Regions from separate parts of the Kocuria sp. LHG3120 genome, predicted to be linked through region 1. Evidence: riboswitches for the same ligand, from Rfam matches in the RefSeq annotation. Region 1 holds a riboswitch; each other region holds the start of a gene.
What was found. Region 1 has a riboswitch for S-adenosylmethionine ahead of ACP7CD_RS14000 (O-acetylhomoserine aminocarboxypropyltransferase/cysteine synthase family protein). Riboswitches for the same ligand answer to the same signal wherever they lie in the genome.
Positions count from the first base shown of each region.

Region 2: another riboswitch for S-adenosylmethionine. It lies ahead of ACP7CD_RS10455 (methylenetetrahydrofolate reductase); the one in region 1 lies ahead of ACP7CD_RS14000 (O-acetylhomoserine aminocarboxypropyltransferase/cysteine synthase family protein).
Region 3: another riboswitch for S-adenosylmethionine. It lies ahead of ACP7CD_RS08910 (MetQ/NlpA family ABC transporter substrate-binding protein); the one in region 1 lies ahead of ACP7CD_RS14000 (O-acetylhomoserine aminocarboxypropyltransferase/cysteine synthase family protein).

Region 1 is NZ_JAFCWG010000007.1:19,343-29,492, reverse strand. It holds gene ACP7CD_RS14010 (thiamine pyrophosphate-dependent enzyme) at 1-198, opposite strand, end outside; gene ACP7CD_RS14005 (Lrp/AsnC family transcriptional regulator) at 440-892, shown strand; SAM riboswitch class IV at 1,006-1,127, shown strand; gene ACP7CD_RS14000 (O-acetylhomoserine aminocarboxypropyltransferase/cysteine synthase family protein) at 1,165-2,493, shown strand; gene ACP7CD_RS13995 (cystathionine gamma-synthase) at 2,502-3,689, shown strand; gene ACP7CD_RS13990 (tellurite resistance/C4-dicarboxylate transporter family protein) at 3,761-4,888, opposite strand; gene ACP7CD_RS13985 (sulfurtransferase) at 4,976-5,875, shown strand; gene ACP7CD_RS13980 (SDR family oxidoreductase) at 5,841-7,412, opposite strand; gene ACP7CD_RS13975 (fatty acid desaturase family protein) at 7,544-8,659, opposite strand; gene ACP7CD_RS13970 (ferredoxin reductase) at 8,713-9,765, opposite strand; gene ACP7CD_RS13965 (PucR family transcriptional regulator) at 9,869-10,150, shown strand, end outside.
Region 2 is NZ_JAFCWG010000004.1:296,927-307,076, forward strand. It holds gene ACP7CD_RS10405 (M13 family metallopeptidase) at 1-752, shown strand, start outside; gene ACP7CD_RS10410 (hypothetical protein) at 784-1,140, opposite strand; gene ACP7CD_RS10415 (carbon-nitrogen hydrolase family protein) at 1,214-2,020, opposite strand; gene ACP7CD_RS10420 (YidH family protein) at 2,173-2,559, shown strand; gene ACP7CD_RS10425 (DUF202 domain-containing protein) at 2,561-2,929, shown strand; gene ACP7CD_RS10430 (adenylosuccinate synthase) at 3,022-4,308, opposite strand; gene ACP7CD_RS10435 (amino acid permease) at 4,544-5,953, shown strand; gene ACP7CD_RS10440 (VOC family protein) at 6,036-6,452, opposite strand; gene ACP7CD_RS10445 (SRPBCC family protein) at 6,455-6,952, opposite strand; gene ACP7CD_RS10450 (ArsR/SmtB family transcription factor) at 6,956-7,309, opposite strand; SAM riboswitch class I at 7,575-7,681, shown strand; gene ACP7CD_RS10455 (methylenetetrahydrofolate reductase) at 7,752-8,678, shown strand; partial or broken gene metE (5-methyltetrahydropteroyltriglutamate--homocysteine S-methyltransferase) at 8,735-10,150, shown strand, end outside.
Region 3 is NZ_JAFCWG010000003.1:435,519-445,668, reverse strand. It holds gene ACP7CD_RS08915 (methionine ABC transporter ATP-binding protein) at 1-840, opposite strand, end outside; gene ACP7CD_RS08910 (MetQ/NlpA family ABC transporter substrate-binding protein) at 837-1,730, opposite strand; SAM riboswitch class IV at 1,831-1,947, opposite strand; gene dxr (1-deoxy-D-xylulose-5-phosphate reductoisomerase) at 1,992-3,266, opposite strand; gene ACP7CD_RS08900 (GlsB/YeaQ/YmgE family stress response membrane protein) at 3,398-3,670, opposite strand; gene ACP7CD_RS08895 (solute symporter family protein) at 3,894-5,525, opposite strand; gene ACP7CD_RS08890 (DUF485 domain-containing protein) at 5,529-5,909, opposite strand; gene ACP7CD_RS08885 (DivIVA domain-containing protein) at 6,074-6,682, opposite strand; gene ACP7CD_RS08880 (phosphatidate cytidylyltransferase) at 6,708-7,664, opposite strand; gene frr (ribosome recycling factor) at 7,664-8,221, opposite strand; gene pyrH (UMP kinase) at 8,348-9,121, opposite strand; gene tsf (translation elongation factor Ts) at 9,354-10,150, opposite strand, start outside.

The sequences.
Region 1 (10,150 bases):
CAGCAGGACGTCCGGGGCCGGCAGCGGGTACTCGTGGCCGGGGCCGGTGCCCTGCTCCTCGGGGGCGAGCAGCCGCCCGCTCGGGTCGACCATGCGGATCTCGCCGCGGGCCGGGAGCATGTACTGCTCCGGTGTGATGCCGAAGCTCTGGGAGGCCCGGAGGATCGGGTCCTCGGGGGTCTCGACGGTCTGGCTCATGGTGTCCCCTCGGTCGGTCCCCGGTGCGGCCGCGGTCCGGGGAGGGCAGGAAGGTGGTGCGGCTCTGTCTCCCCAGTATGGGAACCGGGCATGGTTCGTATCCACAGAGCGGGGAAAATGCAGAAGTCTGAGACGGACAGTGCACCGCGCGTGGACGAAATGTTCTAGTGTGGCGTGGAGCACACGCATTCGTCCGACACGTTCCGGGCCCCGCGCCCGACCCGCCCCGAAGGAGCCCGCCGTGCCCTCGACCCCCGTGCCGCTGGACGAGACCGACCGGAAGATCCTCGCGGAGCTGTCCCGGGACGCGAGGCAGTCCGTGACGGCGATCGCCGCGGCCGTGCACGTCTCCCGCGCCCACGCCTACGCCCGGATCAACCGGCTCCGGGACGAGGGGGTGATCCTGCGCTTCAGCACCGTGATCGACCCGGTCCGGGCGGGCCTGCAGGCCTCCGCGTACGTGACGCTCAAGCTCCAGCAGAACACCTGGCGGGAGCTGTGCGCCCAGCTCCAGGCGATCCCCGCCGTGCACCACATCGCCCTGGTGGGCGGGAACTTCGACGTCATGCTCCTCGTGCGGGCCGTGGACACCGTGCACCTGCGGCAGGTGATCTTCGAGCACGTCCAGCAGCTGCCCGGCGTGGTGGACACCCAGACGTTCCTGATCTTCGAGGACATCGACACCCGGGCCTGACGCGCCGGCCCCGCGCCGGGCCCGGCGCGCACGGCCGGCGTCACGAACCGTCACGGTCGTCATCTTCCGACGCGGAGGGACACCCACTACCTCTGCGCATAGTGTTGTTCCAGCTTCACGAGACGTGACCGCCAAGCTCCGACTTGGTCACGCACCAACCCCATGCTCATTGGGTGGTTCGGATGAGGAAGCGGCCTGCATCTTCCGCGGCGTGCCCACCGGGCCCGCGCGGATGACCGGTGCGGGTAAGAGCAAGGCACAGGAGCAGCGCCATGTCCATCCCCGTGACCGACCACGACCTCGCGACCCGGCAGATCCACGCCGGCACCCACGACCAGGTCGTCCAGCGCACCCTGACGGTGCCGATCTACCAGACCGCGGCCTTCGAGTTCCCGGACTACGAGGCGGCCCGGCAGATGTTCGCCCAGACCCGGGCAGGCTTCACCTACACGCGCACCGGCAACCCCACGGTGGCCGTGCTCGAGCAGCGGATCAGCGACCTCGAGGGCGGCGCGGGCGCCGTGGCGACCGGCTCGGGCCAGTCCGCCGTGGCCGTGGCGCTGCTGGCCCTGCTCGGCCAGGGCGCCGGGAAGCACCTCGTGGCCTCCGAGAAGCTCTACGGGGGCACGGTGGACCTGCTCACCGACTCCTTCGCGGACTACGGCATCGAGGTCTCCTTCGTGGACCCCACCGCCCCGGGGGCGTGGGCCGCGGCCGTGCGCCCCGACACCCGCGCGTTCCTGCTCGAGTCCATCGGCAACCCGCTGGCCACCCTCCCGGACCTGCCCGGGATCGCCGACGTCGCCCGGACCGCCGGGGTGCCTGTCGTCGTCGACAACACCCTCGCGTCCCCGGCCCTGTACCGGCCGCTGGAGAAGGGCGCGGACATCGTGGTGCACTCGGCCACCAAGTTCCTGGGCGGGCACGGCAACGCGCTCGCCGGGGCGGTCGTGGACGGCGGGACCTTCGACTGGTCCGCCCGGCCGGACAAGTGGCCGCAGTTCACCCAGGCCCGCGCCCGCTGGGGCGGACTCAGCCTCGTCGACAAGTGCGCCGCCGCCAGCCCCTACCTGCACCTGGTCCGGGCGAAGTACGTGCACGACCTCGGCACCACGCTCTCCCCGTTCAACGCCAGCCAGATCCTGCAGGGCACCGAGACCCTCGACCTGCGCGTGGCCCGCCACACGGCCTCGGCGCTGGCGGTGGCCGAGTTCCTGGCCGGGCACCCCGCCGTCGCCCGCGTCCACCACCCCGGCGTGCCCGGGGACCCCGGCGCCGGGATCGCGGCCCGGGACTTCCCGCGCGGGACCGGCTCCGTGTTCTCCTTCGACCTCGCCGCCCCGGACGGCGCCGTGGGCCCGTTCATCGACGCGCTCCGGCTGTTCAAGCTGGTCGCCAACATCGGGGACACCCGCAGCCTCGTGGCCCACCCGGCGGCCATGACGCACTGCCGCCTGACCCCCGAGCAGCGCCGGGCCGGCGGGATCGCCGAGACCACGATCCGGCTCTCGATCGGCCTCGAGTCCCCCCAGGACCTCGTGGCCGACCTCGGCCAGGCCCTCGACACCGTCGTCACCGCCGTCCAGACCACCCGGAAGTGAGCCCCGCCATGACGTCCCCCACCGAGACCCGCACCCGCCACCGGGGCTTCACGACCACCGCCGTCCACGCCGGCCAGGAGCCCGACCCGCTGACCGGGGCGGTCATCCCGCCGATCTACCAGACCTCCACGTTCGCCCAGGACGGGATCAACGTGCTGCGCGCCGGGCACGAGTACAGCCGCGGCTCCAACCCCACCCGCAGCGGCTTCGAAAAGCAGCTCGCGGCCCTGGAGCGCGGCGAGCGGGGGTTCGCGTTCGCCTCGGGGATCGCGGCAGAGGACGCCCTGCTGCGCGCCGTGCTGCGCCCGGGCGACCACATCGTGCTCGGCGCCGACGGCTACGGCGGCACCAACCGGCTGATCACCCGGGGCCTCGCCCCGTGGGACATCGGGCACACGCCCGTGGAGATCACGGACCTCGACGCCGTCCGGGCGGCCGTGCGCCCCGGCGCCACGAAGGTGCTGTGGCTCGAGACGCCGTCCAACCCGCTGCTCGGCATCGCCGACGTCGCGGCGTGGGCGCAGCTGGCCCGGGACGCCGGGGCGCTGCTCGTCGTCGACAACACCTTCGCGTCCCCGTACCTGCAGACCCCCCTCGAGCTCGGCGCGCACGCCGTGGTGCACTCCACCACGAAGTACATCGGGGGGCACTCGGACGTGCTCGGCGGCGCCGTGGTCGTGGGCGCGGCCCAGTGGCGCGGGGCCCCGCTCGCCGAGGCGGTCGGCTTCCAGCAGTTCGCCGCCGGCGCCGTGGCGGGCCCCCAGGACAGCTACCTGGCCGCCCGCGGGCTCAAGACCCTGAGCCTGCGGATGGAGCGCCACCAGGACAACGCGCAGCGGATCGCCGAGTGGCTCCTGGAGCGCCCCGAGGTCGCGCAGGTGCTCTACCCCGGGCTGCCCGGGCACCCCGGCCACGCGCTCGCCGCCGCGCAGATGCGCGGGTTCGGCGGCATGGTCTCCTTCCGGCTGACCGGCGGGGAGGCCGCGGCCCGGGCGGTGGCGGAGGGCACCCGGCTGTACTCGCTGTCGGTGAGCCTGGGCGGGGTGGAGTCCCTGATCTGCTACCCCTCGGAGATGACGCACGCCTCCGTGAAGGGCACCGCGCTGGCCGTGCCCGTGGACCTGGTGCGGCTCTCGGTGGGCATCGAGGACGTCGAGGACCAGCTGGAGGACCTCGAGCGCGCGCTCGCCGCCTGACCGGTCCTTTCCGCCCGGTCGGCTGCGCCGTCGGCGCCGCCGGCGCCGCCGGCGGCGCCGGTTCCGCCGGGTCAGCGGGCCGCGCCCGGTCCGCCCCCTGGGTCCGGCCTGACGGATGCGTCCGGCTCCGGCCAGGCCGGAGCCGGATCCTCCCGGCCGAGGAGCAGCCGGCGGACCAGGTGCACGAGCATGGCAGTGAACACCATCGCCCAGGCGCTCAGGGCCACCCACAGCCAGACGGCCCCGACCAGACCCACGATCGGCAGGTCGTCCGCGCGACCCAGATAGATGCTGGCCACGGCGTACATCCCCAGCGGGAAGACCACACTCCACAGCGAGGACTCGTAGCGCAGCGGCACCCGGTGCACGCGGTGGCGCCACCACCCGGCCGCCACCAGGGCCGGGATCAACCAGGTGGCGAACGCCCAGAAGACCAGGCCCAGACCCGCCACGAGCCCGCGGACCACGGCGACCATCGGGGTGTCGGACATCTCCACGATCCGGGATGCCGCCAGCACGGTGATGGCGCACGCGCCCATCGCCACCCAGTACGGCGGGGTCAGGTCGACCGGCCGCAGCGGATAGAGCATCATGCGCAGCGTCACGAGCACGCCCGCCGCGGCGTAGAGGAACAGCCCCACGGACCAGCCGGCGACCGCGACGACGGAGAGCACGTGCCGCCAGGCGTCGCTGCCCACCACCGGGTCCAGGGCCGCGGCGGCCACGGCCACGGACTGGCTGGCCACCACCCAGATGAACCAGGTCCCGTTGGCGGTGCTGACCACGGGGCGGGTGCGCCGGGAGAGCACCGCGCTCCACGGGACCACGTAGCCGAGGCCCAGCCACACCGCCCCGGCGAGTCCTAGGAGCGCGGCCGTGGCCCCGTGCCAGCCCGTCGTCGCGAGCCGGGACGCCAGCACGTTCGTGCCGGCCACGAAGGTGAAGAAGCCGAACGCGCGGCGAGGGTCGAGGAACTCCACGACGAACTCTCGCCGGAAGACGGCGAACCGCCAGACGGTGAGCAGGCACAGCGCCGCCCAGCTGCCCGCGCACACCGCGAGCAGGGCCGTGGACAGCGCGGCGAAGCCCTGCATCTGCAGGCCCACCGAGAGGATGCCGCTGGCCATGACGAGGGCGAAGTAACCGGGCGCCAGGCCGCGGACGCCGCCGAGGACACGTTGTCGGAGCGATTCGGCCACCTGCCCAGGCTACCGGGGCCCCGCCCGCGGCCCCGCCCCGTGCGGCTGCCGGGACGGTACTGCCCCGGCGGAACTAGCCTTGGACGCATGAGCACCGGCACCCGGAACGACGACATCAGCGCATCGCTCGAGCTCCCCGGGCCCGTGGTGAGCACCCACTGGCTGGCCGAGCACCTCCAGGACCCCCGGCTGGTGCTCGTGGACGCGAGCTCCACGCTCAACCGGACCGACGAGGCCCTCCCCGGGGCGGTGCTCCTGGACCTGGACGGGGCCTTCTCGGACCCGTCCTCGGACCTGCCGCACACGGCGCCCCCGGCGGAGCAGCTGAGCGCGGCGGCCCGGGCGCTCGGCATCTCGCACTCGAGCACGGTGTTGGCCTACGACGCCAAGGGCGTCTTCGCGTCCGCCCGCGTCTGGTGGCTGCTCCGGACCGCGGGCTTCGACCGGGTCGCCGTCCTCGACGGCGGCCTCCCGGCGTGGGCCGCGGAGGGCCGGCCCACGGGGGCGCACGCCGCGCCGCCGGCCGAGCCCGGCGACGTGGAGCTCGTGCCCCGTCAGGGCGGCTTCGTCGGGGCGGAGGACGTCGCCCGCGCCCTGGCCGACCCGGACGCCACCGTCCTGGACGCCCGCTCCGCCGGCCGGTTCGCGGGCACCGAGCCCGAGCCGCGGCCGGGCCTGCGCCCGGGGCACATGCCGGGGGCGGTCAGCCTGCCCTACACCGACCTGCAGGACGGGCAGGGGCGGCTGCTGCCGCTGCCGCAGCTGCGGGAGCGGATCGCGGCGGCCGCGCCCGAGGGGCGGCGGATCGTCACCAGCTGCGGCTCGGGCCTCACGGCGTGCGTCCTGGCGCTCGGCGCCCACCTCGCCGGCCGCGAGGACGTGACGGTCTACGACGGCTCCTGGAGCGAGTGGGGCCGCCCCGGTCCCCGGCCCGTGGCGGGCCCCGAGGGGCTCAGCCGCGGGCCGGGGTCTCCCCGGCAGGACTGATCCGCGCCGCGGCCTCGTCGGCCTGGTCTGCCTGGTCCGACTGTCCCGGGGCGCCGGGGGCTGGGTCGTCCAGCGCGGCGGCGGTGGCGAGGATGTTGCGGGCCATGGACGGGAAGATGAAGCCGTGGAAGGGCCACACGCCCCACCAGTAGAGCCGGCCCGGCAGGCCCCGGGGGAAGAAGATGGCCCGCTGCGTGTACCGGCTGCCCTCGCCCTCGGGCCCCACGGACAGCTCGAGCCACGCCCGGCCGGGGGCGCGCATCTCGGCGTGCAGGAGCAGCTTGTGCCCCTCCTCCATGGCCTCGACGCGCCACCAGTCCACGTACTCGCCCACCTGCAGGTCCGTGGCGTCGCGGCGGCCGCGGTTCAGGCCGGCCCCGCCCACGAGCTTGTCCATGACGCCGCGGACCTGCCACGCCAGGGGCAGCGAGTACCAGCCGTTGCGCCCGCCGATGGACTCGACGACCCGCCACACCTGCTCGGGCCGCGCCGGGCCCGTGCGGCTGCGCTCGTCCACGAACACGGTGCGCCCTGCCCAGTCCGGGTCCGAGGGCAGCGGGTCCGCGGCCGCCTCGGAGGAGCTGTAGTGGACGTCCCACGTGGTCTCCACGGAGTTGTCCTCGATCTTCTTCAGCGCGAGCGCCACGGCGCGGCGGTAGCCGGCCAGCCCCTCGGGGGGCGGCGGGATGTGGTCGTCGATGTCGTGCTCGCCCGACACGGCGTCGTGCTGCAGCGACTGCACGAGCGGCACGGCCAGGCCCAGGGGGATCGGCGTGACCATGCCCACCCAGAACCCGGACAGCCGGGGCGCGGGGAGGGGGAAGTGGAAGACCACCCGCCGGCGCAGCCCGGCCACCCGGGCGTAGCGGCGCATGGCGTCCGCGTAGGTCATGACGTCGCGGGAGCCGATGTCGAAGGTGCGGTTGAGGCCCTCCGACAGGTCCATGGCGTGGATCAGGTAGTACAGCACGTCACGGACGGCGATGGGCTCGATGCTGTTGGTCACCCAGGACGGCGCCGGCATGATCGGGAGGGTGTCGCCGAGGTGGCGGATCATCTCGAAGGACGCCGAGCCGGAGCCGATGACCACGCCGGCCTGGAAGACCACCGCCGGGACCGAGCTCGCGAGCAGGATCTCGCCCACCCGGACCCGGGAGCGCATGTGCTGGGACAGCTCCACGCCCTGGGGGTGCAGCCCCGAGAGGTAGACGATGCGCCGCACCCCGGCCCGCTCCGCGGCCCGGGCCACGGTCCGGGCCATCTCGGCCTCCTCCTCCTCGAACTCCCGGGAACCGCCCATGGAGTGCACCAGGTAGTAGAGGGTGTGCACGTCCTGGCACGCGGCGGTCATCCCGTCGAGGTCGTTGAGGTCCGTCTCGGCGACCTCCACCCGGTCCCGCCACGGCACGGCGCGCAGCTTGCCGGGGGACCGGACGGCGACGCGCACGGTGTGCCCGGCCTCCAGCATCCTGGGCGCCAGGCGCCCTCCGATGTAACCGGTGGCACCGGTGATGAGGACGCGCTGGGGAGAGCTCATGGCCTGCCTTTCGTGCGGGTCCCGCGAGCCTACCAACGCCGCCCGACAGGAGCCCGGCCCGGTCCCGGCACGCGGAACGGCCGCGTGCCGGAGCATCGCGGCCGTTCGGCCCGTCGTCGTGCGGGGACGGATCAGGGCAGGGCCAGGCGGAACACCTTCGCCCACGCGGAGGCGACCTGCTTCGGCAGGGGCCCGGTGGTGTAGGGCAGCTCGTAGCGCTCGCAGATCTCGCGCACCTTGACGGCGACCTCGGCGTAGCGGTTCGAGGGCAGGTCCGGGAACAGGTGGTGCTCGATCTGGAAGGACAGGTTGCCGGTCATGAGGTGCATCAGCCTCGACCCGGAGATGTTGGCCGAGCCGATCATCTGCCGCACGTACCAGTCGCCGCGGGTCTCGCCCTCGATCTGCTCCTCGGTGAACGTGTCCGCCCCGGCGGGGAAGTGGCCGCAGAAGATCACGGCGTGCGCCCAGACGTTGCGGACGGCGTTGGCGGTCAGGGTCGCGGTCAGGGCCTGCTTCCCGGAGCCGGCCAGGGCCGCGGCGGCGGGGGTGGCCACGTAGTCCTTCGCGGCCTGCTTCAGGAACTTCGCCCCGAGGGCCTTCAGGCTGCGCCGGAGCTCCGACTTCGGCTTGCGGCCCTCGCGGTACTCGTCGAGCTCGAGGTCGTAGATCGCGATCCCCCACTCGAAGACCGGGGCGAGCAGCGCGTTGTACACCGGGTTGCCGAGGTTCCAGGGCTTCCACTCCTGGTCCTCGTCCATGCGCAGGATGGTGTACCCGACGTCCCGGTCCTTGCCGACCACGTTGGTCCAGGTGTGGTGCAGGTCGTTGTGGGTGTGCTGCCACGCCCGGGACGGGGTCACGAAGTCCCACTCCCAGGTGGTGGAGTGGATGTCGGGATCGCGCATCCAGTCCCACTGCCCGTGCAGCACGTTGTGCCCGATCTCCATGTTCTCCAGGATCTTGGCGACGGTCAGCATGCCGGTGCCGGCGAACCAGGCGGGCTTGTGCTTGGCGAACAGCAGCGTGGCGCGCCCGGCCAGCTCGAGGGAGCGCTGCGTGGCGATGACGCGGCGGATGTAGGCCGCGTCCTTCGCCCCGCGGGTGGCGATCACGGACTCCCGGAGGGCGTCGAGCTCGCGGCCCAGCTCCTCGACCTGCTCGTCGGAGAGGTGCGCGGCGGCGGAGGGCTTGGCCGACTCGGTGGGGCGGCCCGAGTCGAGCAGGAAGGGGGTGACGATCGTCATGGTGTCGGTCCTTTCGGAACGGGGTCGGGGAACGAGTGCTGGAAGCTTCGGGGTCAGGCGTCGAGGCTGACGGGACCGGCGGCCGTGGACACGCAGGTCTGGACGAGGTGGCCGGGCTCGCCGTGGACCTCGCCGGTGCGGGTGTCACGGACCTGCCCGGAGAGCAGCGGGGTCACGCACGCGTGGCAGATGCCCATGCGGCAGCCGCTGCGCATCATCAGACCGGCGTCCTCGCCGGCGGCCAGGAGGGTCGTGGCGCTGTCGGCCTCGACCTCCTTGTCGGACTTCTCGAAGGTCACGCGCCCGCCCTCCCCGCCGGAGCCGGGGGCGACCACGGCGGCGAAGCGCTCGACCCGCAGCTCGCCCTCCTCCCGCTGCCAGAGCGCCTCGGCGGCGTCGAGGAAGTCGGCGGGGCCGCACGCGTAGGCGGCGCGGTCGCGCCAGTCGGGGCACGCGGCGTCGAGGTCGGCGGTGGCCGCGAGGTCGAGGCGGCGGCCGCGCTCGCCGGTGAACCACTGGACCAGGCGGAAGCCGGGGAACTGGTCGGTGAGCTCCAGCAGCTCCTCGCGGAACAGGGACTCCTCCGGGGAGCGCGAGGAGTGCACGAGCACCAGGTCGGCGTCCGGGCGGCGGGGCACGAGGGTGCGGATCATGGACATGACCGGCGTCAGGCCGCTGCCGGCGGTGAGCATCAGCAGCGGGCGCGGGCTCTCGGGGAGGACGAAGTCGCCCTCGGGCGGGGCGAGGAACAGCACGTCACCGGGTCGGGTCCCCCGGACGAGGGCGGTGGAGACCTTGCCCATCGCCGTCACCGTGATCGCCGGGTCCTGGCCGGCGCCCGTGCTGAGGGAGTAGGAGCGCCAGTGCCGCACGCCGTCGATCTCCACGCCGATGCGGGCCCACTGACCGGCCTCGTGCGCGTTCCAGCCGCGGCCGGGGCGGAAGCGGATCGTCACCGAGTCCGCGGTCTCGGGCACCACGGCGGTCACCAGGCCGCGCAGCTGGCGGGCGCTGGCCAGGGGGTCGATGAGCCGCAGGAAGTCCTCGGGGGAGCGGGGCGTGGTGAAGGCCGAGGCCAGGCGGGTGAACAGTCGCAGTTGGGGCACGTAATAACTGTGCCCCAAATCCGACGGCAGTTCTCGTCCCGTCGCGTACTCTTTCAGCAGAGAAATTGTGGTGTCGGAATGAAAGCGGGGGATCGTGGAGCGGGTGGACCACACGACGGAGCACGCGCAGCCGGGGCGGCGGGCGGACCGGGAGCTGCCGTGGACCTCCCTGCCGCCGGCGCTGACCCCCCTCCTGGTCCCGCACCTGCCCGCGGTGACGGAGGAGCTGCTGGACGCCGTGCGGCTCGACGTCCCGGTCTACGCCCGGCCGCTGGAGGGCCTGTTCGGCGACAGCATCCGGCGCGGGGTCGAGGTGGCCCTGACCCGGTTCCTGCAGCTGCCCGGCACCCAGCAGCCGGCGCTGATGGGGGACGACCGGCGGGTC
Region 2 (10,150 bases), on a different contig from region 1:
ACCTGGTGGGCAACCGGATCCGCACCACGGAGTTCCGGCTCGCCGAGCTCGTCCGCAAGGCGGGCCAGCCGGTGGAGAAGCACGAGTGGCTCATGACCCCGCAGACGGTCAACGCCTACTACCACCCGCTGCGCAACGAGATCGTCTTCCCGGCCGCGATCCTGCAGCCCCCGTTCTTCGACGAGGACGCCGACGACGCCGTGAACTACGGCGCGATCGGCTCCGTGATCGGCCACGAGATCGGCCACGGCTTCGACGACAAGGGCTCGACCTGCGACGGCGACGGCCGGCTGCGCAACTGGTGGACCGACGCCGACCGGCAGGCCTTCGAGGAGCGCACGGCGGAGCTGGTGCGCCAGTACGACCGCCTGGTCCCGGAGCAGCTCGCGGAGGAGGGCACGCACGTCAACGGCGAGCTCACCCTCGGGGAGAACATCGGGGACCTGGGCGGGCTCACGATCGCCCACCAGGCGTGGCGGATGTCCCGGGAGACCGGCAGCGCCTTCGGCCCCGGGGAGCTGATCGACGGCTACAGCCCCGAGCAGCGCCTCTTCCTGTCCTGGGCCTACGTGTGGCAGCAGAAGTCCCGCGACGAGGCGCTGCGCCACCGCATCGCCACCGACCCGCACTCCCCCAACGAGTTCCGGGCGAACCAGACGGTCCGCAACGTCCCCGCCTTCTACGAGGCGTTCGGGGTGCGGGAGACGGACGCGCTGTGGCTGCCCGAGGTGGAGCGCGTGCGCATCTGGTGACCGGGGGCCGGGATCCGTCCCAGCCCCCGGCTCAGCCGCCGGAGCTGACCAGGAACACGACGGCGACCAGCCACAGGACGAGGAACAGCACCAGGACGCCGAGCAGGACGGTGCCGACCCAGCCGAGCACCCGCCCAGGAACGGCGGGGGTGCCGAGCTTCTCGGCCTCCCGCGCCTGCCAGATCGCGAAGGGGCCCAGCAGGGGCAGCACCACCACGCTCAGGATGCCGAGGATCAGCGCGGTGTCGGCGTGGCTGCGGCCCACGGCGAAGCGCTCCGCCTGCCACGGCGGCGGTGGGCCCCACGGGGTCGTCGGGCCGCCGCCGGCGTGCCCGGACCCGCCGGGGCCGTCCGGGCGCGGCGGGGCATCGGAGCGGTCGTCGTCCACGGGGTCCTCCAGGGGTCGTCGGTGCAGTCGGTCAGACCGGTCGGTCGGTTCAATCGGTCGGTCGGCGGTCGCCTCAGCCCTCGTCGGAGGGCAGCAGCTCCGCCGGGCCGAACCGGCGGTTCGCGAGCACGGGCACGGTCTCGCGCACCTCGGCGATGCGCTCGCGCGTGACGTCGGCGGTCAGCACGGTTTCGTCCTCCCCCGCCTCGGCGACCACCACGCCGAGCGGGTCGAGCACCGCGGAGCGGCCCACCGTGTGCTCGGAGCAGGTGTCCGCGGCCGCGACCCAGACGGTGTTCTCGATCGCGCGGGCCTTGAGCAGCGCCTGCCAGTGGTCCACCTTGTGCTCGCCGGCGAACCAGGCCGCGGGCACGGTGAGCAGCTCCGCCCCGGCGTCGACCACGGCGCGGCAGATCTCGGGGAAGCGCAGGTCGTAGCAGGTGATCATGCCGACCGCGAGCTCCCCGATCCGCACCACCGTGACGCCCTTGTCGCCCGGGCGGATCCGGTCGGACTCCCGGTGGCTGAAGGCGTCGTAGAGGTGGAGCTTGCGGTACGTGCCGAGGATCGCGCCCTGCGCGTCCACGGCCACGAGCGTGTTGTAGGGGCGCCCGTCGGCGGAGCCCTCGTAGCCGCCCGCGATCACGGCGACGCCGGTCTGCGCGGCCAGGAAGGACAGCTGCTGGACGAACCCGGACCAGCCGCGCAGGACCAGCTCCTCGAAGTCCTCCCCGAGGAGCCGCTCGGAGAACATGGCCTCCTCCGGGAACACCACCAGCTGCGCCCCGCCGGCCGCGGCCTGCTCGGTGAGCCGGCGCATGGTCCGCAGGTTCTCGGCCGTGTCGGCGGTGGGTGCGAACTGTCCGACGGCGATCTTCACGGGTGTCCTCCTCGGCGGGTCGCGGCTGAAGCTCCCACTGTATCCGCGACCGGTGCATCCGCGACCGGCCTGTGCCCCCGCCCGTGGAACAGTTCGCGGCACGGCCCGTGGCAGGATGGGGCCGACACGACCGCGCGAGCGAAGGGCAGGCGATGGGCGAGCAGTCCGAGACCCCGGGGCGACGCCGGCTGTCCGAGCGCGTGCTCGGCGGCGGGACCGCCCCCGACCCCCGGTTCACGCTGGCCAACGAGCGCACGTTCCTCGCCTGGATCCGGACCGCGCTCGCGTTCCTGGCCGGCGGGATCGCCATCGAGGCGTTCACCGCGGACCTGTTCGACGACGGCGTGCGGAAGTTCCTCGCGATCGTGCTGCTGGTGCTGAGCATGCTCCTCAGCGCGGGCGCCACGTTCCGCTGGATCGGGGTGGAGCGGAGCATGCGGCGCCAGGCCCCGCTGCCGCTGCCCCTGATCGCACCGGTGCTCGCGGTGGGCGGGGCGATCGCGGCGGGAGTGCTCGTCGTCGTCGTCCTGCAGGGCTGAGATGCCCCGCCCGCAGCTCCGCCGCCCTCCGGGGCCCCCGGACCCCCCTCGGCCGCCGCACGGGGACCCCGGGCTGCAGCCGGAGCGCACCACGATGGCCTGGGGCCGGACCCTGATGTCCTTCGTGGTGGTCTCGGCGATCTTCCTGCGCTGGCTGCCGCACCACGGGCCGTTCGTGCTGGTGCTGTTCGGCCTGGCGGTCCTCACGGCGGCGGCGATCTACGTCACGCAGCGCCCCCGCTACGTCCGCAGCGCCCGCGGCATCGTCGAGGAGGGCACGGAGCCGGAGGTCGGCGCCGTGCTGGCGACCTCGGCCGCGATGCTCGCCCTCGGCGCCCTCGGCATCTGGGTGGTCCTGGTCCTCGTCTGAGCGTTTCCCTGCCTGCCCGCGAGGTCGCACGTGCCGGCGACCGGGGCGCTCGAGGTCGCCGACGCGTGCAACCGCGCGGAGGAGAGGAGGGATCAGTTGATGAGGTCGCGCACCACGATGGTGTCGTCGCGGTCCGGGCCCACGCCGATCGCGGACATCCGGGTGCCGCTCATCGACTCGAGCGCCTCGACGTAGGCCCGGGCGTTCGCCGGCAGGTCCTCCAGGGTGCGGCAGCCGGTGATGTTCTCCTCCCACCCGGCGAAGTGCTCGAAGATTGGCTTCGCGTGGTGGAACTCGGTCTGGGTCATCGGCATCTCGTCGTGCCGGACGCCGTCGACGTCGTAGGCCACGCACACCGGGATCTGCTCGATGCCGGTGAGGACGTCGAGCTTGGTGAGGAAGTAGTCGGTGAAGCCGTTGATCCGGGAGGCGTGGCGGGCCATCACGGCGTCGTACCAGCCGGTGCGGCGGGGACGGCCCGTGTTGACGCCGAACTCGCCGCCGGTGGTGCGCAGCTGCTCGCCCATCTCGTCGAAGAGCTCGGTGGGGAACGGCCCGGCGCCCACGCGGGTGGTGTAGGCCTTGATGATGCCGATCGCCCGGGTGATGCGGGTCGGCCCGATGCCCGAGCCCACGGACGCGCCGCCCGCGGTGGGGTTGGAGGACGTCACGAACGGGTAGGTGCCGTGGTCGACGTCGAGGAAGGTCGCCTGGCCGCCCTCCATGAGCACCACCTTGTCCTCGTCGAGGGCCTGGTTGAGCAGGTAGGTCGAGTCCACGATCATCGGGGCGAGCCGGTCGGCGTAGCCCAGGAAGTACTGCACGACCTCCTCGACGTCGATGTCCCGGCGGTTGTAGAGCTTCACGAGCAGCTCGTTCTTCTGCCGCAGCGCGCCCTCGATCTTCTGCCGCAGGATCGACTCGTCCAGGACGTCCTGGACGCGGATGCCGAGCCGGCCGACCTTGTCCATGTAGGCGGGCCCGATGCCGCGGCCCGTGGTGCCGATCGCCCGCTTGCCGAGGAAGCGCTCCGAGACCTGGTCCATCGTCTGGTGGTACGGGGCCACCAGGTGGGCGTTCGCGGAGACGCGCAGCCGGGAGGTGTCCGCCCCGCGCGCCTCGAGGCCGTCGATCTCCTCGAAGAGGGCCTGGGGATTGACGACGACGCCGTTGCCGATCACGGGGACGGCGTTGGGGCTCAGGATGCCCGCCGGCAGGAGCTTGAGCTCGAACTTGTCGCCGCCCACCACCACGGTGTGCCCCGCGTTGTTGCCGCCGTTGGGCTTGACCACGTAGTCCACGCGGCCTCCCAGCAGGTCGGTGGCCTTGCCCTTGCCCTCGTCGCCCCACTGGGCGCCGACGATCACGATTGCTGGCATTGAACGACTCTCCTGCCTGGATGGAACGGGACTTCTCCCGCGGGCCCCGGCGGAGGCGCGCACCGGCCGGGCACGACAACGCCCCTGCGTCGGCCCGCTCCCACCCGCGCGACCGGGACGGCGCGACGCCGGCAGGAGGAGACCCAGGGGCTCGTACCGTGCAAGTCTAGCGGGCCGTGACCCGGGACCGGCATCCGCCGCCCCGTTCGGCGGCCACCGCGGTCCGATACCCTCGATGCTCATGAGTTCCCCTTCCACGTGGACCCCGGGCGGGTCCCCGTCCTCCGCGCCCGCGGCCGCCCCGGGCACCCACCTCAAGGCCCGGCACCTCGTGATGATGGCCCTGGGCAGCGCGATCGGCACCGGCCTGTTCATCGGCACGGGCGCCGCGATCCGCACCGCCGGGCCGGCGGTGCTGCTGTCCTTCCTGGTGGCGTGCGTGCTGCTCGTGCTCGTGATGCGGGCGCTGGGCGAGATGGCCGCCGCGGATCCGTCCCCCGGCGCGTTCTCCACCTACGCCGAGAAGGCCATGGGCCGCACCGTGGGACGCACCCTCGGCTGGCTGTGGTGGGCGCAGATCGTGGTGGTGGTCGCGGCGGAGGCCACGGCCGCGGCCCAGCTGCTCGCGGAGCTGTGGCCGGTGGCCGAGCAGTGGGTGCTGGCGCTGCTGTTCATGGTGGTGTTCACGGCGATCAACCTGGTGCGGGTGCGCACGCTCGGGGAGACCGAGTTCTGGTTCGCGCTGATGAAGGTGCTCGCGGTGCTGGCCTTCCTCGCGGTCGGGATCGCCGTGCTCCTGGGCCTGACCGAGGAGCCCTCCCCGGGGCTCGCGAACCTCACCGCCCACGGCGGCTTCCTGCCCCACGGCCCGACCGGGGTGGCCGCCGCGCTGCTCGTGGTGGTCTTCGCGTTCGGCGGCACGGAGCTCGTGACCATCGCCGCCGCGGAGACCGAGGACCCGCAGCGCAACGTGGCCCGCGCCGTGCGCACCATCCTGGTCCGGATCCTCGTCTTCTACGTGGGCGCCGTGACCGTCATGGTCCTGGTGCTGCCGTGGAACGACGAGCAGCTCTCGGTCAGCCCGTTCGTGGCCGTGCTGGAGACCGCCGGGGTGCCCGGCGCGGACGTGCTGATGGCCGTGGTCATCATCCTGGCGCTGCTCTCGGCCCTCAACGCGAACATCTACGGCGCGTCCCGGATGCTCTGGTCGCTGGCCCGCCGCGGCTCGGCGCCGCGGGCCTTCGCCGACGTCTCCGACCGCGGGGTCCCCCGGAGCGCGGTGGTCGTCTCCGTGCTCTTCGGCTTCGCCGCCGTGGTGCTGAACTACCTGTGGCCCGAGACCGTGCTGCTGTGGATGCTCAACACCGTGGGCGCGACCTGCCTGGTCGTCTGGGGGCTCGCGCTGGTCTCGCAGATCGTCCTGCGCCGCCGCGCGGACCGGGACGGCACCGAGCTGCCCCTGCGGATGTGGGCCTTCCCGTGGCTGTCGTACCTGGCGCTGGCGCTCCTCGCCGGGATCGTCCTGCTCGGGCTGCTCGACGGCGCCGTGCGGGGCCAGCTCCTGCTCACGGCCGGGCTGGTGGCGCTCATCGCCCTGGCCTCGAAGGTGCTCGGCCGCCGGGCCGAGCACGCCCCGCAGGACTGATCCGGCGGAGCCGCGGCTCCGCCGGGGCCACGGGCACAGGACATGCCGCGGTGCGCGGCCGTCGCCGGCGCCGGTGACGGTGTCAGAGGCGGTGCTCCGGCGGGATCAGCGGGCGCTCGGCGCGGACCCGCAGCTCCTGGACCGCCCACGAGTTGCCGTCGGGGTCGCTGAAGCCGAAGACGGTGCCGCCGTCCCGCTCGTCGAGCACCGTGATCCCGCTCACCTCCACGCCCCGGGACAGCAGCTCCTCGCGGGCCGCCCGGGCGTCCGCGACCACCAGCTGGAGCCCGCGCAGGGATCCGGGGGCCATCTCCCGGTGGGCGGGGAGGTTGCCCACCACGATCGAGCAGCCGGACCCGGGCGGGGTCAGCTGGGCGATGTCCATCTGCTCGGTGGTGGTGTGGTGGTCGAGGTGGAAGCCGACCTGGTCCCGGTAGAACTCCACGGCCCGGTCGACGTCGCGCACCGGCACCAGCACCACCTCGAGCGTCCAGTCCACGGTCAGACCCCGCCCTGCGCGGTCCGCCCGCCCAGCAGCTCCTCGAGCCGCTCGTAGCCCTCGGCCACGCCCTTCTCCATGCCGGATCCGACCATCCCGTCGCGGGCCTCCTGGGACGCGTGGACGGTGTGCCCGCGCAGCCGGCACCGGCCGTCGCCCAGGTCCTCGAAATGCAGGTACTCCAGGTCCACGGCGTCGGGCCAGTCCTCGTACTCGAAGGTCTGGACCACGAGCTCGTTCTCGCGCACCGTGTGGAAGACGCCGCGGAAGGCGTACTCCTCGGTGCTGTCCTCGCCGCGCTGGACGAACCGGTAGGCGCCGCCGGGGCGGAACTCGAAGCCGTCGATCCGGGTCCGCAGCCCGCGCGGCCCGATCCACTGCCGGAACAGCTCGGGGTCGGCGTGGGCGCGGAAGACGTCGGCCACGGGGTGGTCGAACTCGCGCTCGAAGTCGATGAAGGGCAGGCCGTCGGGGACGGTCAGGTGCAGTGCGTGTCCCATGGTTCAGTCCTGGGTGTGCTGGCCGCGGTCCGCGGCTCGGGTGTCGAGCACGGCGTCGAGGCGGCGGAACTGCTCCTCCCGGACCAGCCGGTACCGGTCGATCCACGCGGTGAGCGCCTCGAGCCGTGCGGGGTCCAGGTGGACGGGCCGGCGCTGGGCGTCACGGGTGCGCGTGACGAGCTGCGCCTGCTCGAGGACCTGGATGTGCTTCGAGACCGCCTGGAGGGAGATCGCGAAGGGTTCCGCCAGTTCGGTGACCGTGGCCGGTCCGCGGCTGAGCCGGGCGACGATGCGGCGGCGGACCGGGTCGGCCAGGGCCAGGAAGGCCCTGTCGAGCTCGTCGTCGCCGGGATCCACGGTGTTTGTCAACTGATTCCTTGATCAACCTGTTGGTTGTCAAAGACTAGGCCGCCCGCCCCGGCCCGGCAAGACCCGAGACCGGATCGTGACGGCCCCGGACCTGCGCTCCTCATGGGCCTCGCCGCCGGTGCGTCGTCGCCGGTGCGTCGTCGCGCGTCGGTGTTGCGTCCTGTGACGCCGCGGTCGTCACAGTCGGCGCACCGGCGTCTTCTGGGCGCCCGCACTTGGCAGCGCGGCGGGGCAGCCGCTGGAATGGGTCCTGCATCTATCCAGAGCGGCCGAGAGACCTGGCTCGTCGACGCCGCAGCAACCATCCGCGCCCCCGCCACGGGGTGCGCGGAACGGTGCTCCCGCCAGGACCGATGGAGCTGTCGCAGCCTCCCGGGTCCACTCCGGGACGGCTGCTGCCCTCCCTCGGGGTGACCCTTGGAGGAAGAACGTGACACCACGCCCGACCGCCCGGCCGGCGCCGCCGTCCCTGTCCTACGAGCTCTATCCGCCGCGCAGCGCGGCGAGCGCCGACACGCTGCTGCGGACCATCGAGGAGCTCGAGCCCACCCGTCCCGACCACGTCTCGGTGACGTACAGCGGGGACGAGCAGCGCCGGGACAGCTCGCTCGCCCTGCTCGACCACCTCCTGGCGCGCACGAGCCTGCGGCCCCTGGCCCACCTGACGTGCGTCGGCAGCACTCGGGCCGAGCTGGAGCAGACCGTGGCCGCACTGGTCCGCCGCGGCGTCCGGGGCGTCCTGGCCCTGCGCGGCGACCTCGACCCGGGGGCCGAGCCGGGCGAGCTGCGGCACGCCGGCGAGCTCGTGGAGCTCGTGCGCGAGGTCGAGCAGCGCCACACCGCGGCCCTGGCGGCCGGCCGGCTCGCCGTGGGCGTGGCCGCCTACCCGACCCGGCACCCGGAGTCGCCGTCCTTCCGGCACGACGTCGAGGTGCTGCTGGCCAAGCAGCGCTCCGGGGCGGACTTCGCGATCACGCAGGTCTACTTCCGCCCGCAGCGCTACGAGCGCCTGGTCGCGGCGGCGCGGGCGGCCGGGGTGACGATCCCGATCGTCCCGGGGATCATGCCGGTCACCGACCCGCGGCGGCTCCGGACGCTGTGCCGGCTGGCGGGCCTGGCGCCCCACCCGGGCCTGGCCGCCGCGCTGGAGGACGCGCCCGGTCCTGCCGAGCGGCACCGCGCCGGCGTGGCCTTCGCGGCGCGGCTGGCCCGCGCCGCCCTGGACGCCGGCGCCCCCGGGCTGCACCTCTACACCTTCAACGAGCACGGGGCCGCGCTCGACCTGCTGGAGCACGTGGACCTCCCGCGCGTCCCGCACGTGCCCGTCGCGCTCGAGGACCTTCTGCTCCCCGCCTGAGCACGCGCCCACCCACCGTTCCGCACGACCCCTCGACACCCCTTCAGGAGACCACCATGACCACTGTCCCGTTCCCCGCCGCCACCATCACCGGCTACCCCCGGATCGGCCGCCGCCGCGAGCTGAAGAAGGCCCTGGAGGCCTACTGGGCCGGGCGCTCGACCCGCGAGGAGCTCGAGTCTGCGGCCGCCGACCTGCAGCTGGCGACCCACCGCCGGCTCGTGGAGCTGGGCCTCGGCGCCCGGGACTCGTCCCTGCCCGCGGCGTTCCCCCTCTACGACCAGGTCCTGGACACCACCGTGGCCCTCGGGGCGGTGCCGGCCCGCTTCGCCGATCTCGCCGACGCCGAGGGCCGGCTCGGCCTCGACGCGAGCTTCGTGCTGGCCCGCGGCGACGCCGGGCGCGCTCCCCTCGAGCTGACCAAGTGGTTCGACACCAACTACCACTACCTCGTGCCCGAGATCGGCCCGGAGACCCCGCTCCGCGCCACCGCCGACCGGCTCGTGGCCGACGTCCGCCGCGCCGCCGCACACGGCTTCACCGTCCGCCCGGTCCTCGTGGGCCCGGTGTCCTTCCTCCTCCTCGCCAAGGCCGACGACGACGCCCCCGCGGGCTTCGACCCGCTGCAGCGGCTCCCCGAGCTGCTGCCCGTGTACGCGCGGCTGATCCAGGAGCTCGCCGCCGCCGGCGCGGACTGGGTGCAGCTGGAGGAGCCGGCCCTCGTGGCGGACCAGGACGTCCCCGGCGAGCAGCTCGCCTCGTCCGTGTGGGACGCCTACACGGGCCTGACCGCCGTGACCGGGCGCCCGCAGCTGTTCGTCACCACGTCCTACGGCTCCCCCGGGCCGCTGCTGCACCCGCTGGCCTGCTCCGGGGTGGAGGCCCTGCACCTCGACCTCGTCAAGGGCGCCGCCCCCACCGCCGAGGAGCTGGAGCTCTTCCGGGGCGAGGACTCCGCCGTGCTCGTGGCCGGCGCCGTGGACGGGCACAACGTGTGGCGGGCCGACCTGGCCGGCCGGCTCGACCAGCTCGCGGAGCTGGCCCGCGGGGGCGCCCAGGTGTCCGTGGCCTCCTCCACGTCCCTGTTCCACGTCCCGCACGACGTGGCCGAGGAGACCCGGCTGGACCCGCAGCTGCGGAGCTGGCTCGCCTTCGCCGACCAGAAGGTCGGCGAGATCGTCACCCTGGCCCGCGGTCTCGCCGCCGGGACAGAGGCGGTCGCGCCGGAGCTGGCCGAGGCCGCCGAGGCCCGCCGCACCCGGCAGGACGCCGCAGGGGTCCGGGACGCGGCCGTGCGCGAGCGCGCCGGGTCGCTGACCGCCGCGGACATCGGACGGTCTGCCGCGGAGGTCCGCCGGAGCGCCCAGGACGGCCGGGCCTTCACGGCCTCCGGCCCCCTGCCCCCGCTGCCCACCACCACGATCGGATCCTTCCCCCAGACCGCCGAGGTCCGTGCCGCCCGCGCCCGGCAC
Region 3 (10,150 bases), on a different contig from region 1:
GCGCAGCCGCTCGACCTCACGGGCGTCGGGCACCGAGTGCAGGACGGAGGAGACGAAGCGGCGGGCGGTCTCGGTGCGGGGCCGGGCGAAGATGTCCACGGTGGAGCCGTGCTCCACGACCTTCCCGTCCTGCATCACGGCCACGCGGTCGGCGATCGCGCGGACCACGTCCATCTCGTGGGTGATGATCACGATCGTGATCCCGAGCTCCCGGTTGACCCGCTGCAGCACCTGCAGCACCTCCTGCGTGGTCTCCGGGTCGAGGGCGCTCGTCGACTCGTCGGCCAGGAGCAGCTTCGGGCTGGTCGCCAGCGCGCGGGCGATGCCCACGCGCTGCTTCTGCCCCCCGGAGAGCTGCTCCGGGTAGTTGCCGGCGCGGGCGGCGAGGCCCACGAACTCGAGCAGCTCGGCCACCCGCGCCCGGCGCTTCTCCTTCGGCCAGCCGGCCCGCTTGAGCGGGTACTCGACATTGCCGGCGACGGTGCGGGAGGTGAAGAGGTTGAACTGCTGGAAGATCATCCCGATCTCCTGCCGCACGGGCGCCAGCTCGGTCTCGCGCCGGCCGGCCACCTCGAAGCCCTCCACGGTCAGGGAGCCCGAGGACACGGGCTCGAGCCCGTTGATCAGGCGCACGAGGGTGGACTTGCCCGCCCCGGAGTAGCCGATCACGCCGAAGATCTCGCCGCGGCGGACGTCGAGGGTGACGTCGTCGACCGCGAGCACCTCGCGCGCCGCCCGCCCCGAGCCGGTGCGGAAGGTCTTGGAGACGTTGCGGAAGGAGACGAGCACCTCGTCCGGGCGCCCGGGTGCGGGCGGCCCGGCGGGGACCGCCGCGCTCACTGCTCCTGGTCCTTCAGCTCCTGCTGGTAGCGCGCGGTCAGCTCCTGGAGCTCCTCCGGCTCCAGCTGCAGCGGCACGGCGGTGTCCTTGGTCTCCTCCATCTCGGCGTCGAGCACGGCCTGCTCGTGGTAGAGGTCCGCGACCTGCCGGAGGGTCTCGTCGTCGGCGAGCTCCTCCGTGGTGGTGAAGAGGTTGACGTAGGCGCGGGAGCCCTCGGACTCGGGGTCGTCCTGGGCGAGCGCGGACTGCGGGTCGATGTCGGCCCGCGAGAGGAAGTCGTTGTTGATGACCGAGCCGGCCACCGAGTCGAGCGAGAGCACCGTCTGCTCCGCGGAGACCGGGGTGACGCGCACCGTGGAGGCCTCGGTGTCGACGTCGAGCTCGGTGGGGATGAGGGTGTCGCTGGTCAGCTCCACGAGACCTGCGGCCTCGAGCACGAGCAGGGCCCGGGAGAGGTTCACGGCGTCGTTGGGCACCGCGATCTCGTCGCCCTCCTGGAACTGCTCCACGGAGTCGTACTGGTTGGAGTACAGGCCCAGCGGGTAGATCGAGGTCGAGCCGATCGGGGTGATGGAGCCGCCGGCCGCGTTGTTGTAGTCGGCGAGGAACGGGACGTGCTGGAACCAGGTCATCTCCACGTCACCGGACTCGGTGGCGGGGTTCGGCTGGTTGTAGTCGGAGAAGTCGACGTACTCGACGGTGATGCCCTGCTCCTCGGCCACCCTCTGGAGGGCGTCGTGGGTCGGGTCGGTGCCCACCACGCCGATGGTGACCTTGTCGTCGGCGAGCACGCCCTCGCCGGAGGACTCCCCGGCGGAGCCGCCGCAGGCGGTGAGGGCGAGGCCGAGGGTCGTGGCCAGGGCGAGGAAGGGGAGGCGCTGCGATCGCATGTGGTGCCTTTCCGTGGGTCCGGGGTGTCGGAGGTCTCCACCGGGGCCAACGGGTCCGGCGGCCACGGTCGAGGGCGCGCCGGAGGGCGCGTGCGCGGTCGGACCGTACTTGCCGCCGGCCGTCGTCGGCCGGTGCCGGATGGTTCACCTGGGGCACCCCACTACGGGAGAGGGTTGCCGCCCAGCAAGCCAGGGCTGCACGCTGGGACTCGTCATCCGCCTGACAGACTAGCACGTGCGGCGGGGCCGGGCCCGGCCCGGTCAGCGGGCGAGGACCTCGCGGGCCCGCCGGCGGGCCCAGCGCTCGGCCGCCAGCACGGCCTCGAGCTCCAGCGGGCCGTCGTCGTCGTGCTCGCCCAGCACCGCCTCGACGGTGTCCACGATGGCGGGGAACCGGATCCGGCCGTCGTGGAAGGCGTGCACCGCCTCCTCGTTGGCCGCGTTGAACACGGCGGGGAAGGTCCCGCCCCGCTCCCCCGCCGCCTTGAGGAGCTCGACGGCGGGGAACGCCACCGGGTCGAGGGGCTCGAAGGTCCACTCCGTGGCGCGCGTCCAGTCGCACGGCAGGGCGGCCCCGGGCACCCGGTGCGGCCAGGCCAGGCCGAGGGCGATGGGAAGGCGCATGTCCGGGGGCGAGGCCTGGGCGAGGGTGGAGCCGTCCACGAACTGGACCATGGAGTGCACGACCGACTGGGGGTGGACCACCACGTCGATGCGCTCGAGGGGGACGTCGAAGAGCAGGTGGGCCTCGAGCACCTCGAGGGCCTTGTTCACCATGGTCGCCGAGTTGGTCGTCACCATCAGGCCCATGTCCCACGTCGGGTGGCGCAGCGCGTCCCGGGGCGTGACCGTCTCGAGCTCCGCCCGGGACCGGCCGCGGAAGGGCCCGCCGGAGGCCGTCAGCACGAGCCGGTCCACCTCCCCGGCGGTGCCGCCGCGCAGCGCCTGCGCCAGCGCGGAGTGCTCGGAGTCCACGGGGATCAGGGCGTCCGGGTCCCCGGTGGCCGCGGCGGCGGCCTTGACGAGGGCGCCGCCGGCGATCAGGGACTCCTTGTTCGCCAGGGCGAGCCGGTGCCCGGCCCGCAGCGCCGCCAGCGTGGGGGCGAGGCCGATGGAGCCGGTGATCCCGTTGAGCACGAGGTCGGCGTCGGGGTGGGCGGCGGCCGCGGACGCGGCGTCGGGCCCGTGCACGACGTCCGGGCGGTATCCCCCGGCCCCGGCGGACGCGGCCCCGTCCGCGATGAGGCCGGCCAGCCGGGCGGCGTCCTGGGCGGTGCCGCTGGTCGCCACGAGCGCGGCGCGGGTCTCGAGGGCCTGCTCGGCGAGGAGCTCGAGGTGCCGTGCTCCGGCGGCGAGGGCGACCACGGTGAACGGGTCCGCGCCCTCGAGCTCGCGGGCGGCCCGCACGACGTCGAGCGCCTGGGTGCCGATCGAGCCCGTCGAGCCGAGGACGCTGATCCGGCGGGGGCCGGCGGCGGCCAGGGCGCGCAGCTCGGGTGTCGGGCGGGTGCGGGGCGAGGTGGCGGGGGGCGTCATGGCCCCAGTATCCCCCAGCGCCACTCCTCGGTGCGGTGCCCGCAGGGGGTGCCTGCGGACGGCCCGGAACGGGCCGAGGCCCCGTCCACCGGGAGCGGTGGACGGGGCCTCGGCGACCGACGGGGGTGGGGTCAGCGCGTGGCGCGACCCTTGCGGCCGGAGACCGCGCCCCAGATGAAGAGCACGATGAGGGCTCCCACGACGGCGGTGATGATGGTGCCGATGTCGAACGCGGACTCCAGGTCCCCGATGCCGATCAGCGAGCCGAGGAAGCCTCCGAGGAGGGCCCCCACGATGCCGAGGACGATCGTGACGATGATGCCGCCACCCTGGCTGCCCGGCATGATGAGCTTGGCGAGGGCGCCGGCGATGAGGCCGAGGATGATCCAGCTGATGATTCCCATGATGGCTCCTTATCCGTCCCGGGAGGGACTTTTATTGTACGCAACCGGCGAGTATCCCTGGAATACCCTGAGGTTGCTTCTGCGCCTCACCCTAGCCGACGGTCAGCCGCCTGTCTGTTCCCGTTAGCCAATCGACGCGTTCCTCCCGGACGCGGACCGGCCCGCCGGAAGCCGGGGCTTCGGGCGGGCCGGTGGATCCTCCCAGGTGGGAGCGGGGAATCCGTCAGTGGGCGACGGGCTTCTCGGCGCCGATGCCTGTGAGGGAGCGCACCTCCATCTCGGACTGCTTGATCGGGTCCTCGAGACGGCGCTCCGTCATGGAACCGATGAAGCCGAGCAGGAAGGAGGCCGGGATCGAGACGATGCCCGGGTTCTGCAGCGGGAACCACGCGAAGTCGGCCGTCGGGATCATCGACGTCTCGGTGCCGGACATGACCGGGGAGAAGACGATGAGGCCCACCGAGATGATCAGGCCGCCGTACATGGACCAGACCGCCCCCCGGGTGGTGAAGCGCCGCCAGTACAGGGAGTACAGGATGGTCGGCAGGTTCGCCGAGGCCGCGACCGCGAAGGCGAGCGCCACGAGGAACGCGACGTTCTGGCCCTGGGCGCCGATGCCGCCCGCGATGGAGACGAGACCGATGACCACCACCGTGGTCTTCGCCACCTTCAGCTCCTTGCGGGGATCGGAGTTCCCCTTCTTGATCACGCTGGTGTAGATGTCGTGGGCGAACGAGGCCGAGGCCGTGATGGCCAGGCCGGCGACGACCGCGAGGATCGTGGCGAAGGCCACCGCCGCGATGATGCCCATCAGCAGGGACCCGCCGAGCTCGAACGCCAGCAGCGGGGCCGCGGAGTTCACGCCGCCGGGTGCCGCCTGGATCCGCTCGGCGCCGATGAGGGCCGCCGCGCCGAAGCCCAGGATGAGGGTGAAGAGGTAGAACAGGCCGATCAGCGAGATGGCCCAGACCACGGAGGTGCGCGCCTCCTTGGCCGTGGGCACCGTGTAGAAGCGCATGAGCACGTGGGGCAGGCCCGCCGCGCCGAAGACGAGGGCCAGGCCCAGGGAGATGAAGTCCAGCTTGCTGGTCTCGCTCACGCCGTACTTCAGGCCCGGCTCGAGGATGGCCGGGTTGCCGGAGACGGCGACCGCGTCACCGAGCAGGGAGGAGAAGTTGAAGCCGTAGAGCGCCAGGATCCAGACGGTCATGACCGCCACGCCGGAGACCAGGAGCACCGCCTTGATGATCTGCACGTAGGTGGTGCCCTTCATCCCGCCCACGAGGACGTAGACGATCATGAGCACGCCCACGACCACGATGACCAGCGACTGCCCGACCCGCGAGCTGATGCCCAGCAGCAGCGACACCAAGGCGCCCGCCCCGGCCATCTGGGCCAGCAGGTAGAACGCGGACACGGCGAGGGTGGAGATGGACGCCGCGACGCGCACGGGGCGCTGGCGCAGGCGGAAGGACAGGACGTCCGCCATCGTGAACTTGCCGGTGTTGCGCAGCAGCTCGGCGATCAGCAGGAGCGCCACGAGCCAGGCCACGAGGAAGCCGATGGAGTAGAGGAACCCGTCGTAGCCCTGGAGGGCGATCGCGCCCACGATGCCCAGGAAGGACGCCGCCGAGAGGTAGTCGCCCGCGATGGCCAGGCCGTTCTGGGTGCCGCTGAAGCCACGGCCGCCGGCGTAGTAGTCGGCCGCCGTGGACGTGGACTTCGAGGCGCGGAGGACGATGACCATCGTGACGACGACGAACGCGCCGAAGATGGAGATGTTGATCCAGGGCGTGCCGACCGTCTCCGTGGTGGCGGCCGTCATGGGCGCGAGCGCGGTGTGCAGCTGGTGCATCGGTCAGTTCTCCTGTCCGTGGACGCCGCCGGTGGTGCCGAGGCTGGGCTCGAGACGCTCCCGGATGGCCGTGGCCTTCGGGTCCAGCTTGCGGTTGGCGAAGGACACGTAGGCCCCTGTGATGGCAAAGGTCGTGACGAACTGGAGCAGTCCCAGGACGACGCCGAGGTTGACGTTGCCGATGACCTGGATGGCGAACAGCTGCGGCGCGTACATGGCGAGCACCACGTACAGCAGGTACCAGACCAGGAAGGCGACGGCGAGCGGGAAGACGAAGCCGCGATGGGTCTTCCGCAGCTCCTGGAACTCTGGCGACCGCTGGGCCGCGGGGAAATCGATGTCGGCGACGAGGTCGTCGGCGTCGATGGGTGGCTGGGTGGACATGGGCTACCTCCTCATGTGATGTGGCCCACACTAAGCCGTTGTATGCACAGGAGCAAGGCGTGACACCCAAAAGTTGCTTTTCAGGGGTCGGGATGAACACGGAACGGCGTTTCTGGACGAGGCCCAGTCCAGCATGTATACACAGAGGCTTCGGAGAGCCTGTTTCAGCGAGAGGCCAGGAGCAGCTGGACGGCGCGGTCCAGGAAGGCGTCCACCTGCTGCTCCTCGTAGCTGCGCTCCCCCTGCGCGGGCGGGAACACGGCCCGGCGCAGCTCGGCCGGCGCGAGGTCCGCGGCGCCCTCCAGCCGGGCGCCCAGGCGCTCGCAGAGGACGTCCACGTGGGCCGCGGAGTAGCCCTGGGCCCGCGGCCGGGAGGGGCGCCGGAAGCGCTGCGTGCGCGGCCGGTCGAGACGGTTCCGGAGCAGCCGGGTCAGGGCGTCGACGTGCTCCTGCCAGGCCTCGGGGCCCCGGTCGCGCAGGCACTGCTCGCGCTCGGCCGCGGCCAGCGCGTCCTCGGCCGCGTCCAGCAGCCCGTCGACGGCCTCCGGCCGGTAACCGCCCCGCGCGTCGGCGAAGACGGCGGCGCGCACCTGAGTGCTCAGCACGGCCCCGGACCGGTGCGCCGGTCCGGGGCCGGGCGGCGCGTCCTGCAGGGCCGCGTGCACGCCGGCCAGGAGCTCGTCCACCTGGACGACGTCGTAGCCGCGCTCGGCCTCGGTGCACCGCGGGATGCGGGCGGTGGCCGGCCGGGCTCCGGGGCGGTCGGGAGGCATGGGCTGCGGGTCCTGGACGCCGGGCTCAGGCGCTCGCGGCGAAGAGCTCGAAGAGCAGGTACCCGGCGGGGACGGCGAAGAGGATGGAGTCGATCCGGTCCATCACGCCCCCGTGGCCGGGCAGGAGGGTGCCCATGTCCTTGATCCCCAGCTCGCGCTTGACCATGGACTCGGAGAAGTCGCCGAGGGTGGCGGCGAGCACGAGCACCGCGGCGAGCACGGCGCCCTCCCACCAGGCGTGGTCGAGCAGCAGCACGGCGCACAGGACGCCGATCAGCACCGAGCCGCCCAGCGACCCGGCGAAGCCCTCCCAGGACTTCTTGGGGCTGATCCGCGGCGCCATGGGGTGGCGGCCCCAGACCACGCCCACGGCGTAGCCGCACGTGTCCGAGCCGACGGCCAGCAGGATGACCGTGAGCACCTTCAGGGGGCCCGCCTCGGTGTGGTAGAGCAGCAGGGCGATGCTCAGCAGGAAGCCCACCCAGACCAGGGCGAACACGGAGCCCATGATGGACAGGATCATGCCGTCCCGGCCCCCCAGGGCCCGCCAGACGATCACGAGCGTCAGCCCCACGATCACGGCCATCATCAGCGCCTCGCCGCCACCGGCGAACGCGGCGACCGGCATCAGCACGCCCGCGGTCACCGCCGGGACGCGCGGGATGACGATGCCTCGGTAGCGCAGGGACCGGCCGACCTCCCAGACGCCGATCCCCGCCGCCGTCCCGGCGAAGAGCGCCAAGACGAGGGGCTGGACGAACAGCCCGACGAGCAGGGTCCCGATGAGCACCACGGCGACGCCCACGGCGGCCGGCAGGTTCCGGCCGGCGCGGGAGGGGGCGGTGTGCCGGCGCCCCGGCGTGCCGGGGGTCGTCGCGGCGCCGGCCCGGACGGGCGCCGGCCGGGCACGCGGGGAGAAGGCCCCCCCGGCGGTTCCCGGGGAAGCCTTCGTCTCCTGGTGCGGTCGCGGCTGGTCCGGCATCAGACCTGCAGCAGCTCCGCTTCCTTGTTCTTGAGCATCTCATCGATCTGGTCGATGTGCTTCTTGGTCGCGGCGTCGAGGTCCTTCTCGGCGCGCTTGCCCTCGTCCTCGCCGATGTCGCCGTCCTTGACGGCCTTCTCGATCTGGTCCTTGGCGTGCCGGCGGATGTTGCGCACGGAGACGCGCGCCTCCTCGGCCTTGTGCCCGACGACCTTGACGTACTCCTTGCGCCGCTCCTGCGTCAGCTCCGGCATGACCACGCGGATGACGTTGCCGTCGTTGGCGGGGTTCGCCCCGATGTCCGAGTTGCGCAGCGCCTTCTCGATGTCGTTGAGGGCGGAGCGGTCGTACGGCGTGATGAGCAGCGTGCGGGCCTCGGGGTTCTGGAAGGAGGCGAGCTGCTGGAGCGGGGTGGGAGTGCCGTAGTACTCGACCAGCAGGCTCGAGAAGAGGGAGGGGTTGGCCCGGCCGGTGCGGATCGCGGCGAAGTCCTCCTTGGCGCCCTCCACGGCTTTGCCCATCTTGGTCTTCGCTTCGGACATGGTCTCTGAGATCACGTAGGGGCTCCTTCGTCGTGTCGCACGGAGTCCTCCGCGCGGGGTCGGTTCGGCCGGTCGCCGCGCGGGAACCACGCCGCCCGGCCGTGCTCGCCCCAGTCTAACCGGGGGCCGCCCGGCGCCGGCTCACGCGGTGACGAGGGTGCCGATCTGCTCCCCGAGGATGGCGCGGGTGACGTTGCCCTCGCCCTCCATGCCGAACACGCGCATCGTCACGTCGTTGTCGCGGCACAGGCTGAAGGCCGTCTGGTCCATGACGCGGATGTCGCGGGCGAGGGCCTCGCCGTAGGTGAGGGTGGACAGCCGCTGGGCGTCCGGGTTCGTGCGGGGGTCCGCGGTGTAGACGCCGTCCACCCCGTTCTTCGCCATGAGGACCTCGTCCGCGTGGACCTCCAGGGCCCGCTGGGCCGCGACGGTGTCGGTGGAGAAGTAGGGCAGCCCGGCGCCGGCGCCGAAGATCACGACGCGGTCCTTCTCCATGTGCCGGATGGCCCGGCGCGGGATGTAGACCTCGGCCACCTGCTCCATCTTGATCGCGGACTGCACCCGGGTGTCGACCCCGCACTGCTCGAGGAAGTCCTGCAGGGCCAGGCAGTTCATGACGGTGCCGAGCATCCCCATGTAGTCCGCACGGGAGCGGTCCATGCCGGCCTGGGAGAGCTCCGCGCCGCGGAAGAAGTTGCCGCCGCCCACCACGATGGCGGTCTCGACCTGGCCCACGGTGGCCGCGATCTGCTCGGCGATGTCGCGGACCACGCGCGTGTCCACCCCGATGGAGCCGCCGCCGAAGACCTCGCCCGAGAGCTTCAGCAGCACCCGGCGGCGGGCGGGGGCGACCCGGGGGTCCCTGCTCAGGCGCAGGGCCTCGTCCTTGATCTCGGAGGCAGAAGTGGTGGGCATGGTTCCTCCCGGCGACGACGGAGCTGCGTGGACCGGCTCGGCCCCGCGAGGGTGCAGCTGGCGCGGGGGGCGGGCCTCCCTCAGCATACAGAACGCGTCCGCCCCCGGGGGCCGGCCCCCGGGGCCTCGAGGGCGTCGTCGCAGGCGGGACCGGGAACGACGACGGAGGCGTCCCTGCCGTGCAGGAACGCCTCCGTCGCGAGCGGGCGCCGGGCGCCCGGGAGAGGACCGGTCAGGCGCCGACGCGGAAGCGGGCGAAGGCCGTGGCGGTCGCACCGGCCTCCTCGAGCACCTTGCCGACGGTCTTCTTGGAGTCCTTGGCGAAGTCCTGGTCCAGCAGGACGACGTCCTTGAAGTAGCCCTTGAGGCGGCCGTTGATGATGTTCGGCAGGATCTTCTCCGGCTTGCCCTCGGCGCGGGCCGTCTCCTCGGCGACGCGCTTCTCCGACTCGACGGTCTCGGCGGGCACGTCCTCCTGGGAGAGGAACGTCGGGGACATCGCGGCGATGTGCACGGCGACGTCGTGGGCGACCTGCCCGGCGTCGGCACCGGCCACGGCCAGCAGCACGCCGACCTGCGCCGGGAGGTCCTTGGAGGTCTTGTGCAGGTAGACGGCCACGTTGTCGCCCTCGACGCGGGCGATGCGCCGGACGACGACCTTCTCGCCGAGCAGGGCACCGGTCTCGGTGACGAGCTCGGAGACGGCCTTGCCGTCGACCTGGGCGTCCATGAGGGACTCGAGCGTGGTGGCGTCGGCGGCCACGGCGGCGTCGAGCACCTTGTTGCCGAACTCGACGAACGGGGCGGACTTCGCCACGAAGTCGGTCTCGGAGTTGACCTCGACCATGTACCCGACGGTGCCCTCGACGCGCGCGGCGACGAGGCCCTCGGCCGTGGCCCGGCCCTCGCGCTTGGTGACGCCCTTGAGGCCCTTGACGCGGATGATCTCCTGCGCCTTCTGGAGGTCGCCGTCGGCCTCGTCGAGCGCCTTCTTGACGTCCAGCATGCCGGCGCCGGTGCGCTCACGCA